One region of the Bacillus sp. 2175 genome, then DNA from elsewhere that is predicted to be linked to it. Evidence: riboswitches for the same ligand, from Rfam matches in the RefSeq annotation. Region 1 holds a riboswitch; each other region holds the start of a gene.

What was found. Region 1 has a riboswitch for thiamine pyrophosphate ahead of thiT (energy-coupled thiamine transporter ThiT). Riboswitches for the same ligand answer to the same signal wherever they lie in the genome.
Region 2: it holds a riboswitch for thiamine pyrophosphate, as region 1 does, so the genes downstream of both, thiC (phosphomethylpyrimidine synthase ThiC) here and thiT (energy-coupled thiamine transporter ThiT) in region 1, are expected to answer to the same signal.
Region 3: it holds a riboswitch for thiamine pyrophosphate, as region 1 does, so the genes downstream of both, thiM (hydroxyethylthiazole kinase) here and thiT (energy-coupled thiamine transporter ThiT) in region 1, are expected to answer to the same signal.

Annotation. Positions count from the first base shown of each region.
Region 1 is NZ_CM173819.1:4,528,789-4,535,710, forward strand. It holds gene feoB (ferrous iron transport protein B) at 1-1,077, opposite strand, end outside; gene ACXKY9_RS23530 (FeoA family protein) at 1,074-1,301, opposite strand; TPP riboswitch at 1,496-1,597, shown strand; gene thiT (energy-coupled thiamine transporter ThiT) at 1,684-2,352, shown strand; gene ACXKY9_RS23540 (sensor histidine kinase) at 2,561-4,411, opposite strand; gene ACXKY9_RS23545 (response regulator transcription factor) at 4,408-5,097, opposite strand; gene ACXKY9_RS23550 (class D sortase) at 5,137-5,757, opposite strand; gene ACXKY9_RS23555 (LPXTG cell wall anchor domain-containing protein) at 5,847-6,338, opposite strand; gene ACXKY9_RS23560 (hypothetical protein) at 6,518-6,850, opposite strand.
Region 2 is NZ_CM173819.1:4,976,943-4,983,864, reverse strand. It holds gene ACXKY9_RS26075 (RNA-guided endonuclease InsQ/TnpB family protein) at 1-190, shown strand, start outside; gene lldP (L-lactate permease) at 342-2,003, shown strand; TPP riboswitch at 2,075-2,190, shown strand; gene thiC (phosphomethylpyrimidine synthase ThiC) at 2,303-4,063, shown strand; gene ACXKY9_RS26060 (arsenic transporter) at 4,165-5,523, opposite strand; gene ACXKY9_RS26055 (cytochrome d ubiquinol oxidase subunit II) at 5,955-6,922, opposite strand, start outside.
Region 3 is NZ_CM173819.1:511,332-518,253, reverse strand. It holds gene ACXKY9_RS02895 (anaerobic C4-dicarboxylate transporter family protein) at 1-382, shown strand, start outside; gene thiE (thiamine phosphate synthase) at 497-1,156, opposite strand; gene thiM (hydroxyethylthiazole kinase) at 1,172-1,981, opposite strand; TPP riboswitch at 2,054-2,166, opposite strand; gene topB (DNA topoisomerase III) at 2,393-4,582, shown strand; gene ACXKY9_RS02875 (YhgE/Pip domain-containing protein) at 4,623-6,922, opposite strand, start outside.

The DNA.
Region 1 (6,922 bases):
GAAAAAGAATAGTGCAAAGATTTGTGGTACGAATACTAATACAGCACCAACACCGGCAATAATACCTTCTGTAACGAGTGCTTGAATAAAATGAGAAGCTCCAATACTTGTAAGTCCAGCCGTCACCCAATCCGTAAGCTGGCCACCAAAAAACTCATCTAACATATCAGATAAAGGTGTACCAATCCACGTAAACGTAACCTGAAAAATAAAAAACATAACTGCTAAAAAGATTGGAAGTCCTAAAATTTTATGTGTAATTAATCTATCAATTTTTTCTGAAAAAGGAATTTTTCCTTCTTTCTCATGCTTCATAACATTTGTTTTTAACTTTTCAATATACGCTTCACGAGTTTTGTAAATGTGCTCTTCTAACGTACAATCAAGTTTTCCTTCTAAGCGAGATCGAATGGCTATGAGTTCCTTATAAATTGGTAATGCTTTCATTTCTTTTTCTACTACTTCGTTATTGCTTAAAAATTGAAGTGCTAACCATCTCGGATGCTCGTAATTCACTGTCTCTAAAAGAGCAATTACTTCTCCAATTCCTTCATCCATTTGTACACCATATGAAATAAGGAATGGCTTTTTCTCTTTTTTGTCATTTTCTTTAAGAGTCGTAAGCAGTTCTTCACAGCCTTTTCCACTCCTTGCAACAACAGGAACGACTGTTACACCTAATAGTTCTGATAATCGTTTTACATCAATGACAATTCCTCTTTGCTTCGCCACATCAACCATGTTTAAACCAATTGAGACTGGCTTACCAAATTCAAGTAACTGCAACGTTAAATGCATATTTCTTTCAAACTGCGAGGAATCTACGATATTTAACATATGATTAAATTCTTCTGTTAATAGAAAGTTTGTTACAACACCTTCATCACGTGAAACTGGATTTAAATCATAAACACCTGGTAAATCAATTAATGTTCCTTGTCTATCTTTTAATTTACCAACCTTCTTTTCTACTGTTACACCGCTCCAGTTTCCTACATACTCATAAGAACCAGTAAGTGCATTAAATAATGATGTCTTCCCTGTATTCGGATTCCCTAGCAAAGCTACCTTATTCACGCTAATTCCACCTTTATCATTTTCGCGTCACAATGACGAATACTAATTAACTGTCCACGACACTCCAATGTACAAGGACCTTTAAACATCGCTTTCTGTTTCAGGCGAAGTTCGCTTCCTTCAGCAAGACCGAAAGCAGCTAGTCTACGCTTTAATAGCTGATCTAAAGACTGAATACTTTTTACTAACACTTTCTCTCCAATTTTAATATCTACTAAACTCATAACCTTCCCCCTCAGAAGAGAATGATAATTATTTTCAAAAAAATTATACCACACCCAATTTCTCTTGTACTATACCCTTTTGCTTCATATTTATTAACATTTCGCTACAATTCTATTTCAATTATTGTCATACTGTATTCGTTTGCCATTCTCATCCATTTCGCTTACAATAAACAATAGCAAATAAAGAATCTCGTTATCACTGGGGGAGCCATGCCGCTGAGAGGGAACACTTCGTTCCGACCCTTCGAACCTGTTAGTTAATGCTAACGCAGGGATTGTGCAAACGTCCGAAATACATACCTCATTTTTATTTACGTATTTCGTATCCTCCTATGATATCTATTCTTTTTTGTACAACTTGGATTTAGGGGGAGACAACATGCGTAACACTAATTTACAAGCGATGATCGAATCTGCTATTCTTGCAGCCTTCGCCATGATTATCGATATTTTACCATTATCACTTAAACTTCCAACAGGCGGTTCTATCTCATTCGCTATGATTCCTATTTTTATTATCGCTTACCGCTGGGGCTTTAAATCAGCTTTCTTAGGTGGTTTAGTTTGGGGACTATTACAAATAGTCGTGGGGGATGCTTATATTTTAACACCTGTTCAAGCATTCATTGAGTACTTCATTGCCTTTGCTTTTATCGGATTTGCTGGCTTATTCTATCGTCCAATTCAAAAAGCACTTTTAACGTCTAATGAAAATAGTGAAGAACATTCAAGTTTAGGTAGTCGCAATGAAAAACCTTCAGCAAAACAAAACCATGGTAAGAAAATCCTTGTTTACATTATCCTTGCTACATTTGTCGGTAGCTTTGCTCGCTATTTCTGTCACTTTATTGCCGGTATTATTTTCTGGGGACAATATGCGCCGAAAGGTCAATCAGCTGTGTTATATTCATTAATCGTAAATGGAAGTACAATGCTTGGTTCTTTTATTTTATGTACAGTTTTACTTATATTTTTATTCCTCACTTCCCCACGCTTATTCAAAAGCATCAGTGCTTATCAAATGAATACACAAAAAAAGGGCGCTTAATGAGCGCTCTTTTTTCATATCGTAATATTAATTAAAAATACAATAAATGCGCAAAAGAAAATAAATACCATTATACTTAGCCAATTGCTATGCACGGTTCATCGACTCCTTACATAACCTCATTTTCTAACCAGATTATATCGCTTAAAAATAAAGATTAGGTAAAGATAATATGAAAATAAATTAAAAAAAGCGTAGCATGCATTATCTACGCTTTTTTCGGTAAGTAAAAGTAAAATAATACACCGTCTTCTGTATTTTTCACTCCATATTCAGCATCGTGTAATTCTAAAATATTTTTAGAAATAGCAAGCCCCAGTCCCGTCCCACCTTGTGAACGCTGACGAGCTGTATCCACGCGATAAAAACGATCCCAAATTTTATCTAATTGTTCTTCTTCAATGTGAGTACCTTTATTTTCAATACAAACTTTTATACGATCCTTCTCATCTATTGCAGAAATAATAATATCTTCTTTATTTGGTGTATAACGTATGGCATTCGTAATGAAGTTAACGATGACTTGTTCAATCCGGCCTTGATTTGCAATCACTTCAAATGAATGTATATTTTTATGAACATGAAGTTCTTTTTTCTCTATTTCCACAGATAGATGTTCACATATATCTTCAATTACTGTATCAATATAAAACGCAGACTTTTTCATTTTATATGTACCAGATTCAAATTTAGCTAGCTCAAGCATATCCAAAATTAAAGTATCCATTTTGTCTACTTCTCTCTCCATCGCTTGAAAATAATACTCTTTTTTATGCTCAGCTACCCCGTCTTTTAAAATGGAAATACAACTTTTCATAATACTTAGCGGTGTTTTTAATTCATGCGAAACACCAGAAATGAATTCTTTCCGTGTATTTTCTAACTTTCTTTCCTTTTCAATATCTTCTTCTAACTGTCCAATATGTGAATGGAGTTTATTTGATAGCACATTAATATTTTTCGACAAATCTCCAATTTCATCTTTTGAAGTAATCGGTATTTTTTCTGTAAAATCTAATTGTGCTATTTTCTTCGTCGTATCATTTATTTTTAATAACGGTTTGGCAATTTGTTTTGAGTAATAGAACGAAGCTAACAAAATAAGAACGACTACAAATGCAATGATATAGATGTAATAATCTTGCACCATTTGTACAGCTTCATCTACGGGCTGTAAAGAAGCCATCGCATAAATATATGTTACTGATCCGTCTTTTTCTATTGGCTTGATTAATAATTTATATTTAATATCATTTTTTTCATAGTCCATTGTTTGTGTTGTATATTGTATGGGCTTGCTCTCTTTTAATAATAAATTAGTTTGAAATTCTTTTATGCTATCTAAGAAGATGCCATTTTTATAAATTGGATTCACAGGACCTTTTACATCTGGTAACTGTACTTTTGTAACACGTCCTCCTATGTAAACGCCTAATTCCTGAGCAGCTTGCTCCTGAACAGCTGGTTTCTTTTCCTTAACAAGTTGTTCCTCAACTGCTCTCTTTTTCTCCTCATTTAATTTGCTCATTTTCTCATTAAATGCTTTTTCTAACGGTTTATTAGATCCACTTAAATTCTGCTTAGATAAAGAAAAAGAGAATGGAATAAAACTATCTTCTTTTCTCACTCCAGAAAAATAAATTTCTTGCCCTAAAAACTGCTCTGATAATTTATTATCAATTTCCTCTATATTGACGAGATTACCTAAGGGAATTTTAAATATTTGTTGTCCAAAGCTCTTTTGTTGCCTACGATCTATCGTTACTTCAAAATAAAAATCATCTGCATGTTTTAAATTCCCGTTCTTATCTAATGTCGTAATCCACGTATTATTTTCTCTTAAAAAGTCTTGCTCTAGTTTCTGAATTTCTTCTGCATTTCCTGCATAATTTAAATAATTCTTCTCAAAAGAATTTAAATTCACTTTAATATCTTCCACTTTTCGATTCGCATAATATTGTTTAAAAAATATCGTTTGTCCAATAAATATCGTCGCTAAAATCAACATACATAATGCTGTTGTAAGAGTAAATAATTTTAGTACAATTCCTTTCTTCATACATTCCCCTCAAATTTATAACCAGTTCGTACTACAGTTGTAATATACTTTGCTTTCTCTCCTAATTTATTTCTTAAATTACGAATATGGCTATTCACCGTTCGATCATCGCCAGCAAATTCATATCCCCAAATTCTTGAAATGAGTTGCTCTCGCGTTAAAACGATTCCTTGATTTTTCATGAAATACACCAATATTTCAAACTCCGTATGCGTTAAACTAACATCTGCCTCATCAACAGTAACAGTACGCGACGGAAAATGGACATGGATGCCATGAATCGATAACGTATCATCTTCGTTCTCTAAAGGTTTCTTCGATGCTTTTCTACTTTCTAATAATCGTTTCGCTCTTGCTAATAAAATTGGAGGACTATACGGCTTCGTCACATAGTCATCTGCTCCAAGTTCAAAACCAAGTAACGTATCGTCTTCATCTACACGCGCCGTCAGCATAATAATAGGCACCTCGGACGTCTTCCTAATCCTTCGGCAAACAGACCATCCATCGAGTTCTGGCAACATGATATCTAAAATAACTAAATCAACCTCTTCTTCTTCAAATACAACTAAAGCCTCTTTCCCGTCCCTCGCTTCAAACACTACATATTGTTCACTTAAAAAATAATCTTTTAATATTTCGCGTAATATGTCTTCATCTTCAACAATTAAAATGTTTTTTGACATAACTTATATATCCCCCTCTCGCTTTCAGAAACTATAATTTCACTTTGAATAACTGCCAGTTAACTTCGCCTCGATAATATATCTATCTGGTGCATCCCCTATATAATCAAATGGGTAACAAGTTGTCAGTGTTAATATCGGTTCTTCTTTTTTTATAATAACAGTACGATCATCCGCATGAGTAATCCATGTCTTTTGAATTTCATATGTGTACGTTTTATTATCATACTCTAAAACAAGGGTATCCTTTTCTTTCAACTCTTCTAAATCTGTAAATACAGTATCTCGATGTCCACTCAGTACAGTATGTCCCCCTCCAGATGGAGTTGTCGTTAAATCACTAACGAACATACCCACTCCTTTTTTCAAAGTCGTATCATCTGCTCCCCAATATATAGAAAACTTCTTCTTTATTTTCGGTATGTTTAACATCGCTACCTTTTCTCCTTCTTTATGTTCTGTTTGAGAAGAAGGCACTTGAGAAGTTACAGGTGTTTCATGAGAAAGTTGAGTATCTTGTATATTTTTAAGGCTCTTTATTTCTTCTGCCGTTAATTGCCCGGCAGAGCTTCTTCCTTTATACCATTCCACAGCATAATAGGATCCCATGAATAGCCCTATAGCCATCAATATGATACCGATATAATTGAGTAACTTCATTCTTCATTCCTCCATGCCAAAAATGGTAGGAGTAACCTACCATTTTTAATATATGAAATTATCCCATTCTTTATAGGAAAATATTTTATTTACGCTTTAATCTTATTGCGACGATTCAAACCAAATAATGTACCTACCGCTACAAGACATGCACTTAATCCCATCATTGCTACATTATTTGATGCTGTATTTGGTAATTTTTCACCTTGTACAACTGGCTTTGCTTCTTCTTTTTTAGCTACTTCATTCTTTTGCTCGGCTTTTATCGCTGCTTCTTTTTTAGCCATATCGTTTTTTAACTGTTCTTGCGCTATTCTCTTTTTCTCTTCTTCACTTTTTTTCTCAGCTTTTATTGTTTCCTCTTTTTTAGCCATATCATTTTTTTCTTGTACTTGTGCTGCTTGCTTTTTCTCTATTTCACTTTTTTGCTGTTCCTTGATTGCTTCTTCTTTTTTAGCTTTATCCTGTTGTACTTGCGCTTCTTCTTCCTTTGTTACTGTTCCAGTATCCGCACTCGCTACTGAAGAATATCCTACTGTTAAAAGTGCCATTGCACAAATTGGTAATAGTTTCTTTTTCATTTTCACTCTCTCCTTATATTTTATTCACATCTACTCGCATCGGATGTATTACTAGAATAAGCAAGAGATATAAATATAAGATGCAGATGAAATATATTTCATTTAAAGATTTCATTGTAGAAAAAGAAAAAAACATCGCAATATGTACGATGTTTTTTTCGGGTGTGTGTCTCAATTATTTACATGTTACTTTCGCGTGATTTGGAAGTAGAACGGGCCGGAGCGATAACTAATTGTCTCGGCTCAGTTTTCTTGAAGTGATTTTTGACGTTACACTTACGACGTTGAACAACCCACGCTTTAATAGGGTTTGTTAAAATAATCTTTTGCTCTTCGTTAGGGGCCTCTTCTTCAAACCTACAACTCTCGCTCCATTTATTCCATTTCATTGTAAATTTAGAAGAAGAATGATCATCTTCACGATCAAACAAGTGCAAAAAATCCATTTTTCCATCTAGCATTACGGTGTTACTAGTCGCTAAAAAAGAAAAGGTCGTCCAACGTTTCTCCATGCCCTCCTACTCCTTTTTCACATATAGAGTGCCTAAAACTTAATTTACCTAAAATATGCTTGCCTTTTACCT
Region 2 (6,922 bases), 450 kb from region 1:
GTATGAAAAAGCTGATAAATGGTTCGCCTCAAGCAAGATTTGTTCATGTTGCGGAGTAAAATACGACCATTCAGTTCAACCAGAAGGACAATGGAGTATAAAAATACGTGAGTGGTGTTGTGTTTCATGCAATAGCCATCACGATAGAGATTTGAATGCTGCGATAAATTTATCAAGATGGGTAAAATAAATGCTTGATAATAGGAGGTAACGATACTGCCTCGTGTGGAGTGTTATACCCCTCGTCCCTTTGGGGTTGCGAGAACACGATGAAGCACTAACTCGTGTAAATTTGATTGAATTGTATAGATTTAGTTAAGTTTATCGTATCGGAGAGAACAATGAACACATGGACACAAGTTTATGATCCATTCGGAAACATTTGGATTTCGGCAGCGGTCGCACTTATTCCGATTATCTTTTTTTTCTTAGCTTTAGCAGTTTTCCGCATGAAAGGGTATGTGGCAGGATTTATTACAGTTGTACTTACAGTTTTAGTAGCGTTATTCGCTTATAAAATGCCGTTCACGATGGCAATGGCAGCGACCGGATATGGTTTCTTGTACGGATTATGGCCAATTGCTTGGATTATCATTATGTCGGTATTTTTATATAAAATTTCTGTAAAAACAGGTCAATTCGATGTGATTCGTGCATCGGTATTATCGATTACGAATGATCATCGTCTACTCGTTATTTTAATTGGATTTTCATTTGGAGCATTTTTAGAAGGAGCGGCAGGATTTGGGGCACCAGTAGCGATTACAGCAGCACTTCTTGCGGGTCTTGGGTTAAATCCTTTATACGCAGCAGGTCTTTGTTTAATTGCAAATACTGCACCAGTGGCGTTCGGAGCGATGGGAATTCCGATTACAGTTGCTGGACAAGTAACAGGTATTGATCCACATAAAATTGGACAAATGGCTGGGCATCAATTACCGTTCCTATCATTATTTGTTCCATTCTTTATCGTATTTTTAATGGATGGATTTAAAGGGATACGACAAACGTGGCCTGCGTTACTTGTAGCGGGTAGTTCATTTGCGATTACGCAGTTCATTACAGCGACATTTTTAGGGCCAGAACTTCCGGATATTACATCAGCACTTGTAAGTTTAATTAGTTTAGCGCTGTTCTTAAAAGTTTGGCAGCCGAAAGAAATTTATCAATCCGGGCGAGCAAATAGTGAAGTAGCAGTAACAACGACAGCGGCATCGATGCCGAAATTAACGTTTGGAAAAGTAGTGAAAGCATGGTCTCCATTTATCGTATTAACGGTTATGGTAGTCATTTGGAGCCAAAGTTTCTTTAAGGCACTATTTGCTTCAGGAGGGGCTTTAGAAAGTCTTGTATTTAAGTTTGAAATTCCAGGTCTGCATAATTTAGTAATGAAAGCAGAGCCAATTGTAAATAAACCAATGCCTTACGAGGCAATTTTGAAGTTTGATGTATTATCGGCAACTGGAACAGCGATTTTAATTGCTTGTATCATTTCCATGTTTATTTTGAAAATGAATGTAAAAGATGCAGTAGTGACATTTAAAGAAACGTTAAGCGAATTAAAAATGCCAATTCTATCTATCGGATTCGTACTAGGGTTTGCATTTATCGCAAACTATTCTGGTCTATCTTCCACGTTAGCGTTAGCATTAGCCGGAACTGGTGGACTATTCCCGTTCTTCTCACCATTCTTAGGCTGGATTGGCGTATTCCTAACAGGGTCTGATACGTCTGCGAATGCACTGTTCTCAAATTTACAAGCCATTACAGCGCAGCAAGTCGGCGTATCTGAAGTGCTTCTCGTTGCAGCAAATACAACAGGCGGTGTAACAGGGAAAATGATTTCCCCGCAGTCGATTGCGATCGCTTGTGCGGCGGTTGGTCTTGCTGGAAAAGAATCGGATTTGTTCCGTTTTACAGTGAAGCATAGCTTATTCTTCGTAATTATTGTTGGTATTATGACGTATGTGCAGGCGTATTATTTAACGTGGATGATTCCGTAAAGAGCAAAAGAAATAAACTTTTCATTTTTCAGATTATCGTGTATGATGGGAAAGTATTGAAAATTAAATCAGTGATAAACTAGGGGTGCCTAACGTATGCGTAGGCTGAGAGAGAAGCGCGTGAACTTCTTAACCCTTTGGACCTGATCTGGCTCGTACCAGCGTAGGGAAGTTAACGGCTTTACATAATGATGTCTTTATGAGCCAGGTCCTTATTTTTTTATGGACCTGGCTCTTTTTATTTTGGCATGCGCTGGCCATATCTTGTCCTTGTCACGAACAGGGGGGCAACAAAATTTATGAAACAATCTGTTTCAGCTGAGCAAATTGAATTGAAGTCGAGTTTACCAGGGAGTAAGAAAGTATATGTGGATGGACCACGAGAAGGTATGAAAGTGCCGATGCGTGAGATTGAACAAAGCGAAACGAATGGCGTTCCAAATCCACCAATCCGTGTGTATGATACGAGCGGTCCTTATACAGATCCTGCGTATAAGGTCGAGTTGGAAAAAGGAATTCCAACGCCGCGCCACTCTTGGATTATGGGGCGTGGTGATGTAGAAGCATACGAAGGGCGTGAAGTGAAACCAGAGGATGACGGTGTGAGAGTAGCTTCGAAACATACACCTGTTTTCCCGCAAATGGATCGCCAGCCACTTAGAGCAAAGCAAGGTGCAAATGTTACGCAAATGCACTATGCACGTAATGGCATTATTACGTCTGAGATGGAATACGTTGCGATTCGTGAAGGGGTAGAGCCGGAGTTTGTTCGTAAGGAAATCGCAGAAGGCCGCGCTATTTTACCAGCGAATATTAATCATCCAGAAGCTGAACCGATGATCATCGGGCGTAATTTTCATGTGAAGGTAAACGCGAATATCGGAAACTCAGCTGTATCTTCTTCGATTGCAGAAGAAGTAGAGAAGATGACATGGGCAACGCGCTGGGGTGCGGATACGATTATGGATTTATCTACAGGTAAAAATATTCATACGACGCGTGAGTGGATTATTCGTAACGCGCCTGTACCAGTTGGAACTGTACCGATCTATCAAGCGCTGGAAAAAGTAAACGGAATTGCAGAAGATTTAACGTGGGAAGTATATCGTGATACGTTAATTGAGCAGGCGGAGCAAGGCGTAGATTACTTTACAATTCACGCTGGTGTATTACTTCGTTACATTCCAATTACTGCAAAGCGTACGACAGGTATCGTTTCGCGCGGTGGTTCGATTATGGCACAGTGGTGTTTATTCCATCATAAAGAAAACTTCCTATACACTCATTTTGAAGAGATTTGTGAAATTATGAAGCAGTATGATGTTTCGTTCTCTCTTGGAGATGGATTACGCCCAGGTTCAATTGCAGATGCAAATGACGAAGCACAGTTTTCTGAGCTTGAAACACTTGGTGAATTAACCAAAATTGCTTGGAAACATGATGTGCAAGTTATGATTGAAGGACCTGGACACGTACCGATGCACTTAATTAAAGAGAATATGGAGAAAGAGCTTGATATTTGTCAGGGCGCGCCGTTTTACACACTTGGGCCGCTAACGACAGATATTGCACCAGGTTATGACCATATTACATCTGCAATTGGAGCTGCTATGATTGGCTGGTTTGGAACAGCGATGCTTTGTTATGTAACGCCGAAAGAACATTTAGGTTTGCCAAACAAAGATGATGTACGCACGGGTGTTATTACGTACAAAATTGCAGCGCATGCGGCTGATCTTGCGAAAGGACATAAAACGGCTCATCAGCGTGATGATGCACTTTCAAAAGCACGCTTCGAATTCCGTTGGCGCGATCAATTTAATTTATCTTTAGATCCTGAACGTGCGATGGAATATCATGATGAAACGTTGCCTGCAGAAGGGGCAAAGACAGCTCACTTCTGTTCAATGTGTGGACCGAAGTTTTGTAGTATGAGAATTTCACATGATATTCGTGAATATGCAAAAGAAAATGATTTAGAAACGAAAGAAGCAATTGAAAAAGGAATGAAAGAGAAAGCAGAAGAATTTAAAGAAGCTGGTAGTCATTTATATCAATAACATGTTACACCTCTTTACTTGATTGATCACACTGTAGTACCTAACTTTATTATAGAAGAAGCCCCATTTGCTAAGACGGTAGCAAATGGGGCTTCTGTTGTTTATAAGGCAAAGAAGAGATGTACCCAGTAGAATAAGAGAAATAGTGTGACGACTGTTGTGAGCGGGATAACGATAAGGGATACACTTAAATAGTCTTTCCATTTTACTTTAATTTTGTTTTGTTTCAGAATATACATCCAAATGAGTGAAGCTAGCGTACCAATTGGTAGTAATAGTGAACCGATGTCACTACCAATGATGTTTGCAAGATAGATAGTTTTTAATGTGACTGGATCTAGTCCCATTTCTGTTAATGTGATTGTACCAATCATAAGGGCAGGATGGTTATTGAAGACGTTAGAGAGGATGGATACAAGTCCGCCCATCGCAAAGCTAGCATAGAGTAGATGCTGATTCACAATTGGCTCGAGCCATTGTACAAGTACAGCTGTTAATCCTGCGTTGTGGAGTCCGTAAATAATGACGTACATAGAGAAGGCGAAAATTAAAATGTGCCACGGTGTCTTTTTCAAAATGTCGACAGGATTTGTTCGTAAGTAGTACCATCTCCAAATGAGAAGAACGAGTGAACCAAGTACTGCAACGATTTCAATTGGGATGGATAAGAAGGATGCAACGAATAGAAGACAGCGCATCAGGAAGACGAAACCTAATACTTTTAACATGAATCTTGTCCGTTTTTGTTTCGTATCAACAGAATTATTTCCTTTTAGTGGATGGAAGTTTTTCGTGAAGAAAATTTCTTCAATATCATATGAAGAAACAGGTAATTTTTTCGGAAGTTTTTTCTTCAAAACTGTATACATGAGCCATGACATAAATAATAAGCCTAATGTTGCAGGTACAAACATCATAGCAGTATGCATATAAAGAGTCATATGGACGATGTTTAATGCGATTAAATTTACGATATTACTTACACCAATTGGTGCACTAGATGCCGTAGCGATTAAAGCACCACTTAATAAATAAGGAATTTGTTGATGTGGTTTTAATTGAAGGTTTTTTAGAAGAAGAATTAAAATTGGAGTTGTAATTAAAATACTACCGTCGTTATTAAATAAAAGAGTCATAAGAAAACATAATAATTGAATATACCAGTATAAGCGGCGCCCAGAACCCTTTGCTAAATTTGCTAGTTTCGCTGCGGACCAATGGAAGAAGCCGAAGCTTTCTAATATAACTGCCATAACAATAGTTGCTAATATTGTTATGGAGGCACCGCCAATTTTACTTATAATATCCATGATGTCTGGTTTTGATACAAGTCCAGTAATTATGATGATACCAGCTCCGATTGCTGCTGGCCAAGCCTCATTTAAGCCGCGGGGTCGCCAAAAGATAACGATCATCGTTAAGAAAAATACAATAATAGTAATCCATATTTCAATGCTCATATTTTGCCTACCTTTCTATTTTCCCTTGAACAGATGTAGCTTGTCTCAAGTTTATATTGGTAGTATATTCAGCAAAAAATAAGAAGAACTAGACGTATAACGAGATGAACCGAATATGTGTTTTTCATGCTAAAGGACAGGTGTCACGAATAGTGAAATAACTATTATGAGAGGAGTCTATAAATTATTGGGGCAGTAAGATAGTAAATGAAATTTATATGGGCGATTATTGAGATGTATTGGCGCAAGTTAAAATATATCAGCGATTATTGAGATATATCGGCGCAAGTTAAAATATATCAGCGATTATTGAAATATATCGGCGCAACTCAAAATATATCAGCGATTTTTAAAATATATCGACTTATCGACAAAACACGACAAAAGGAGTCTATCCTAAAATGCCTTTTGGAACAGACTCCAATGCTATATTATTTTTCCTTCAAAAAAGTACGATCCTTCAAGAATAAGTTCCAGAAGAAAATAAATCCTGGTAATAAAATTGCAATCCCAATTGCGTATAGAATGAGCAGTGCATAGAACGTTTCTTTCGTTGTAAAGCTTGTAAATACAGTTACGTCAGGATAAATAATATACGGTAAATGCGCGACCCCGTAAGCATAGCTTGCAAATGCATATTGAGCGACGACAGCTAAAACGGCAATGCGAGGGTATCCTAGTGTATTGTACTTTTTGTTTGTCCACCAAAGGGACGAGTATCCGATAACGAATAAAACAATAGAAACTGTAAACCACGGGAATTGCTTTATTAATCCTTGCATAACCCAATGTGTTTCTGGATCCATTACAACGAGGGCAATAATTGCCGTAACGAGCGTTGCAGGACCAAGGATGATAGCATTTCTTCTATAAATTCTATACGTATCTTCTGAACTTTGTTCTCTCGAAAAATCAGCAAGAAAGAGAGAGGAGAGAAATAGTTCAGAAGTTAGTCCGAAGAGCATATAACAGTAGATAACTGGGCTAGAAAGAAGTTTTCCATATAGGAGTACTTCCTTTCCTTCAGACATTGTAATATAGGCTCCCTCTGTAACGGGTAAAACGGTAATTAATAGTGCTGGAATTAATAGACCAGTAATACCTGAAATAACCCGAAGAAGGTATTGGTATTTTGGCAAGGAGTAAGCAAATACCATAAATGTACTACGTACTGCAATGAGCACTAAAATTAACATAACTGGTACGAACATTACTGTCGCAAGAGTAAAGGCCGCTTTCGGAAAGAAGCCGAGAAATGCGACAACGACGAAAACAAGAAACGTATTTGTTACTTCCCAAGTTGGTGATAAGTACCGATTCGCAAGTTTAGCAGCGAGCGTCGGATGTTTTGCGTATACCATGCCCCAAAAACCAGCGCCAAAATCAATGGACCCTAGTA
Region 3 (6,922 bases), 1.2 Mb from region 1:
AGATACTTTCTTTAATGGAAACTTAAATATGATTCAAGGATCGATTCAGCATTTAGTAACAAGTGCACCTTGGCTATTTGCTATCGCACTATTCATTCTATCTATTTTACTGTACAGCCAAGCAGCAACAGTTCGTGCCTTAATGCCACTTGGACTATCTCTTGGTATTCCACCAGCGCTACTGATTGCGATGTTCCCTGCAGTAAATGGATATTTCTTCATTCCAAACTATGGAACAATCGTTGCTGCCATTAACTTTGACCGTACTGGTACAACAGGTATCGGTAAATACGTATTAAATCATAGTTTTATGATTCCGGGCCTAATTGCAACATTTACTTCTATCGGCATTGGAATGCTCTTAATTTCAATTATGTTTTAAAGAAAAAGCACAAACCTTTATTTAAAAAGGTTTGTGCTTTTTTAATCAAATATTTGTTTAAATTTTGGGCAGTCTATTTCTTCATGTAGCACTTAAAATACTACACTTCCTTCCCTACAAACTTCTCTTTACTTCTTCAACTAATTTTCTCGTACTTTCATACGCAGATTCCGCTAAACTAATTGCTGAAATAACTGAAACACCGTCCGCACCCGCCTCTATAACTGCCGCTGTATTTTCAATTGTAATCCCACCAATACCAACGATTGGCACTGTAATTCCTTGTTCTCTAAAATAAGCTAATCCTTTCGTTCCTTGAACCGCTTTCGTATCTTTTTTCGTACTCGTTGGGAAAATAGGACCAACACCTAAATAATCCGCTCCATTTTCGATTGCAAAACGTGCTTCTTCAATTGTATGAGCAGATACGCCGATAATTTTATCTCCCATTTTTTCACGAACAGATGTAATTCCTTCATCATCTTGTCCAACATGAACACCATCTGCATCTAATTCAATGGCTAATTCTACATCATCATTTACAATGAAAGGAACACTATATTCCTTACAAAGCGTCTGCAATTCTTTTGCAAAGCGCACTCTATCTTCTCCGATTAAAGAACCTTCCCCCTTCTCGCGAAACTGAAAAAGTGTCACTCCACCATCTAACGCTTCTTTCAATACAGCTAAAGGATCCCTCGTGCAGTTATTACTTCCCATAATAAAATACACTTGCAATAGCTTAGACATTTTATCTATTTCAATGCGTGCCATTTCTTTCACTCCCTCTTACTCTAACTCCACAATCTTCCCATACTTCTCAATATCACCTGAAGTTGTATTCGCTAATTGATTTAAAAATTCAATTTGGAAACTACCAGGCCCTTTTTCTACCGCCTTAGCAGCTGCCAGTTCCGAAGCTACACCATAAAACGTTAATGCGGCTACTGCTGCTTTAACATAATCTTTTTCCACTGCTACAAATGCTCCTATTACAGAAGTTAGTAAACAACCTGTTCCCGTAACTTTCGTTAAAATAGGGTGACCATTTCGAATAACAATAGTTCTCTCTCCATCTGTAACAACATCTTCTTTTCCAGTAATGACCGCAACTGTATTTAGTTCATCTGCTGCCTGCCTTGCAATACTTACAATATTGCCATTTCCAGTACCAGCGTCTACCCCTTTAATTTCCCATTTCTCATTAATAACATTTGCTATTTCAGCTGCATTTCCGCGGATAATTGCTAAATCGATTTCAGCCGGAATATGTCTCGCAACTTCTGTTCGATATGAAGTTGCTCCTGCACCAACTGGATCAAATAGTACTGGCACATTGTTCGCATTTGCTGATTTACCCGCAAGTAACATCGCTTCTACTTCTTCAGGACGAAGTGTCCCCATATTTAATACTAACGCTCCAGCAATGCTAGCCATTTCTGCTACTTCTTCTTTTGCATACGCCATTACAGGCGATGCCCCAAGTGCCAACAAACCGTTAGCAGTAAAATTTGTTACAACAACATTTGTAATATTATGAACGAGCGGATTAGATTCTCTCACCAAATCCACTACTTTACTAATTTCTTTCATATTCATCCTTTTCATCTCCTAACTATAATGATGGGAGATACACAAAAAGACACTTTGCGCGTACGCAAAGTGCCTGAACATGTGCTTTTACACTCTCCCTACGCTGGCATTATCCAACAGGTTCAAATGGTCAATGACGGACTAGTAGTCATACTCTCAGTTTGTATCCACAAACTCCCATGTGCTTATTATTCATCTACTTCAAAGTCTACTCTTATTCTAGTAAAATAACAAGTTCTTTACTTTTCTATTTAATATAGAAGCAACCTATATAACAATAAACATAATCAAGTGAAACTTTAATCAGTGAGTGTTTTGTTCATCCCACTAAAAACCGATCAAATATGGAGCGAAACTGAATCTCAAGAAGATGTATGCTATATTTAACTTATGGAAATTTGAAAGGATGTTTTTAATATGTCAAAAAGCGTTGTAATCGCTGAAAAACCTTCCGTTGCACGAGATATTGCTCGTGTACTGAAGTGTGATAAAAAAGGAAACGGCTATCTTGAGGGTAGTAAATATATTGTAACTTGGGCTTTAGGTCATCTCGTTACATTAGCAGATCCAGAAAGTTATGATGTGAAATATAAAAAGTGGAATTTAGAAGATTTACCGATGCTACCTGAGCGTTTGAAATTAACGGTTATTAAACAAACTGGTAAACAATTTAATGCTGTAAAAAGTCAGCTACTTAGAAAAGATGTAAATGAAATTATTGTAGCAACAGACGCTGGACGTGAAGGGGAATTAGTCGCACGCTGGATTATCGATAAAGTTAAGCTAAATAAACCAATCAAACGTTTATGGATTTCTTCTGTAACCGATAAAGCAATTAAAGATGGTTTTGCAAATTTAAAACCAGGTAAAGCCTATGACAATTTATACGCTTCAGCAGTTGCACGTTCAGAAGCTGACTGGTATATCGGTCTTAATGCAACTCGTGCTTTAACGACTCGCTTTAATGCCCAGTTAAATTGCGGCCGTGTACAAACCCCTACTGTTGCTATGATTGCTAGTCGTGAGGATGAAATAAAGAACTTCAAAGCTCAAACTTACTACGGCATCGAAGCTCAAACAATGGAGAAGCTCAAACTTACTTGGCAAGATGCAAATGGCAATAGCCGTAGTTTTAATAAAGAAAAAATCGATGGTATTGTAAAAAGTTTAGATAAACAAAATGCTACTGTTGTGGAAATTGATAAGAAACAGAAGAAGTCATTCTCTCCTGGTCTTTACGATTTAACTGAATTGCAACGTGATGCAAATAAAAAGTTCGGTTACTCTGCTAAAGAAACATTAAATATTATGCAAAAATTGTATGAACAGCATAAAGTACTAACGTACCCTCGTACAGATTCACGCTACATTTCATCTGATATCGTTGGAACACTTCCAGAACGTCTAAAAGCATGTGGTGTTGGAGAATACCGTCCCTTCGCACATAAAGTATTACAAAAGCCTATCAAACCTAACAAATCATTTGTTGATGATAGTAAAGTAAGCGATCATCATGCGATTATTCCAACAGAAGGATACGTTAACTTCGCAGCATTCACAGATAAAGAACGCAAAATTTATGATTTAGTTGTAAAACGTTTCTTAGCTGTTTTATTCCCAGCATTCGAATACGAACAACTAACGTTACGCACAAAGGTCGGCAATGAAACATTCATTGCACGCGGAAAAACGATTTTACATGCTGGTTGGAAGGAAGTATACGAAAATCGATTTGAAGACGATGATGTAACTGATGACGTAAAAGAGCAGATTCTACCTCACATTGAAAAGGGCGATACATTAACTGTAAAGTTACTTATGCAAACATCAGGTCAAACGAAAGCACCTGCACGCTTTAATGAAGCAACTTTACTTTCAGCAATGGAGAATCCTACAAAATATATGGATACGCAAAATAAACAACTTGCTGATACGTTAAAATCGACTGGTGGATTAGGTACTGTAGCGACACGTGCAGATATTATCGACAAACTTTTCAATTCTTTCTTAATTGAAAAACGTGGTAAAGATATTCACATTACATCAAAAGGTCGTCAATTACTTGATTTAGTACCAGAAGAATTAAAATCACCTACACTAACTGGTGAGTGGGAACAAAAACTTGAAGCAATTGCAAAAGGAAAATTAAAGAAAGAAGTATTCATTTCGGAAATGAAGAACTATACGAAAGAAATTGTTGCTGAAATTAAATCGAGTGATAAGAAATATAAACATGACAACATTTCAACGAAGTCTTGTCCAGATTGCGGTAAACCAATGCTAGAAGTAAATGGAAAAAAGGGGAAAATGCTCGTATGCCAAGACCGTGAATGTGGTCATCGTAAAAATGTATCTCGTACAACAAATGCTCGCTGTCCGCAATGTAAAAAGAAACTAGAATTACGTGGTGAGGGTGCAGGCCAAATTTTCGCATGTAAATGTGGCTATCGCGAGAAATTATCAACATTCCAAGAGCGACGTAAAAAAGAATCTGGAAACAAAGCCGATAAACGCGACGTTCAAAAATATATGAAACAACAGAAAAAAGAAGAAGAACCATTAAATAACCCATTCGCGGAAGCATTAAAAAAATTAAAATTTGATTAAACAAAAAGGTTCCTACCTCTATCGGTAGGAACCTTTTATTTTAGTGAATGATTTTACTTCCTTTTGCATTCTCAACAAATTTTTCACTTGATTTGTTAATTGGTGTTTTCAGTAATAACGCAGCAACAATCATAACTACTACGAAAGCACTTAACACAAGTAAATCTCGCGTTACGATATCCCAAAGCATTCCACCAACTGTTTCACGAATTGCGCTAATTGCGTATGTGAATGGTAAGAACGGATAAATCGCTTGGAAGAACGCTGGTGTCATTTGGATTGGGAATGTTCCGCCCGATCCTGCTACTTGTAGTACAAGTAAAATAATCGCCATCGATTTCCCAACGTTTCCGAAAATAGAAACGAGTGAGTATACGATACAAACGAAGACTCCACCAATAAATAAACTAAATAACACAAACCAGAACTTATCGACTACGTACGTACCGAGTAAGAATATATCTCCCATCGATACGATAAACGCTTGTGAAAGACCTATCGTTAAGAATGTTAATAAACGTCCGAAGTAAATTTCATGGCTCTTATAATTCGCGCCCTCTTCGTGTACTTCTACCGTTAATAATGAAACCATTAATAATGCGCCTACCCATAATGCAAGCACTGTATAGAATGGTGACATCGCTGAACCGTAGTTCGGCATCGCAAATAATTTATTTTCTTTTAAATTTACTGGATTCGCAAAGTAATCACTTTGCTTCTCAACATCGTTTTTCAATAAGCGTATGATGTCTTTTAAATCCTCTTCAGATTCAAAATCACGAATTTTATCTGCTAATTCTTTAATCTTTTTCTCAGTAGCTGGCATTTCAGCTTTAATGTCTGCTAATTTCTTTTTACCATCTACTAAACCTTTTGATGAATCTTCTAGTAATTTTTTAACATCTGGAAGCTTTTTGTCTGCCTCTTTTAAAATTTGAGATGTATTTTTAGACATCTCTTTTGTGCGAGCAATTGCTGCATTGAAATTTGGAGTGATTTCTGAGTCATATTTAGCTAAAATGTCACCAATTTGGCCCGAAACACTTTTAGACACTTGATTAATACTTTCAATAACATCAGCTGCTGGTTTTTGACCTTTATTAATAGCGTCAATTCCTTTATCAGTTAAATCCATTCCTTTTTGCAAACCATCTTTTGCTTTATTTAACTTAGAAATTGTACCATTAAGATTTTTATCACTATTCACATCAGCTAACACTTTATTTGTACTTTCCAGAACTGGAATCATGTCATTAACTAAATTCCAACTTGCTTTGAACTGCCCATTCAAATCATTTAAGGCTACTTTTGTAGAATCTAATCCGTTAACACCTTTGTTACTTAAGTCTTCTCTTGCTTTTTCAAGCTCCGTTTTTAATCTACTGTAATCATTTACAGCTTTATCATATTTCTCTCTACCATTGTTTAATATCTCATTAGCCTTATTTATATCTTGATTTAAATTGCCTCTAAGCTGCTGTGCATTTTCTTGCGCATTTTCAGCCTTACTTTTCAGTTGCTCAGCTGTACTTACTGCTTTTTCAAAATCAGCTACAAACGTTGCATTATAATCCTTTTCAGCTTGATTTACTAAATTATTTACTGCATCTAATTTTTGATTTACAGCATCTCGCACATCTTGTTTAACTTCTTGTCCGGAACTAATTAAATCTCCTACATGCTTAACCCTATTGTTAGCGTCCACCATAGAATTTTTAAGCACCGTTAAACTTTCCACTCTGTTTCCAAAGAACTGTTTACCGAATTCCGTGGAAGCTGATTCCTTGAAAGCTGTAAAGAAATCAATCAAATATGAAACACTATCGATACGCTCTTGGAGGAGCTTTGAAGCATCCTGCACATTTTTCTGTGCTACAGCTGGATCCACGCCTTTATTTTGAAGGCCATCCATAACACTCTTTACATATGCCGTTCCAACACGAGTAGAATTGAAAACAGTGTTTACAGTTTGATCAATATTTTTAGCAATATTTTTATACCCTTCACCATTCACTTGTGGTAATGCTGGAATCTCTGGTATTTGTGGAATAGTTATATTAGGTAAGACTGGTAATTTAGCTGGATCTGGCAATGTCAGATTAAAGTCAAATGCCGGATTTTTTAAGTAATCCGTAATTTTCGCTGCAGCATCCAATCCCTGCTGCATTACTGTTAAATTATTTTTAATAGTTCCCGGAGCGCGATTCAATGTTTCATCATTTCTCGCAAAGAATTTATCTAAATTCCCTAACGCCTCTTGCCCATCATTCATAACACTCTCTACAACCGGCAACTCTTTTTGCGCTACTTTCACAACATCTTCTGCTCGAGTTGCATCAT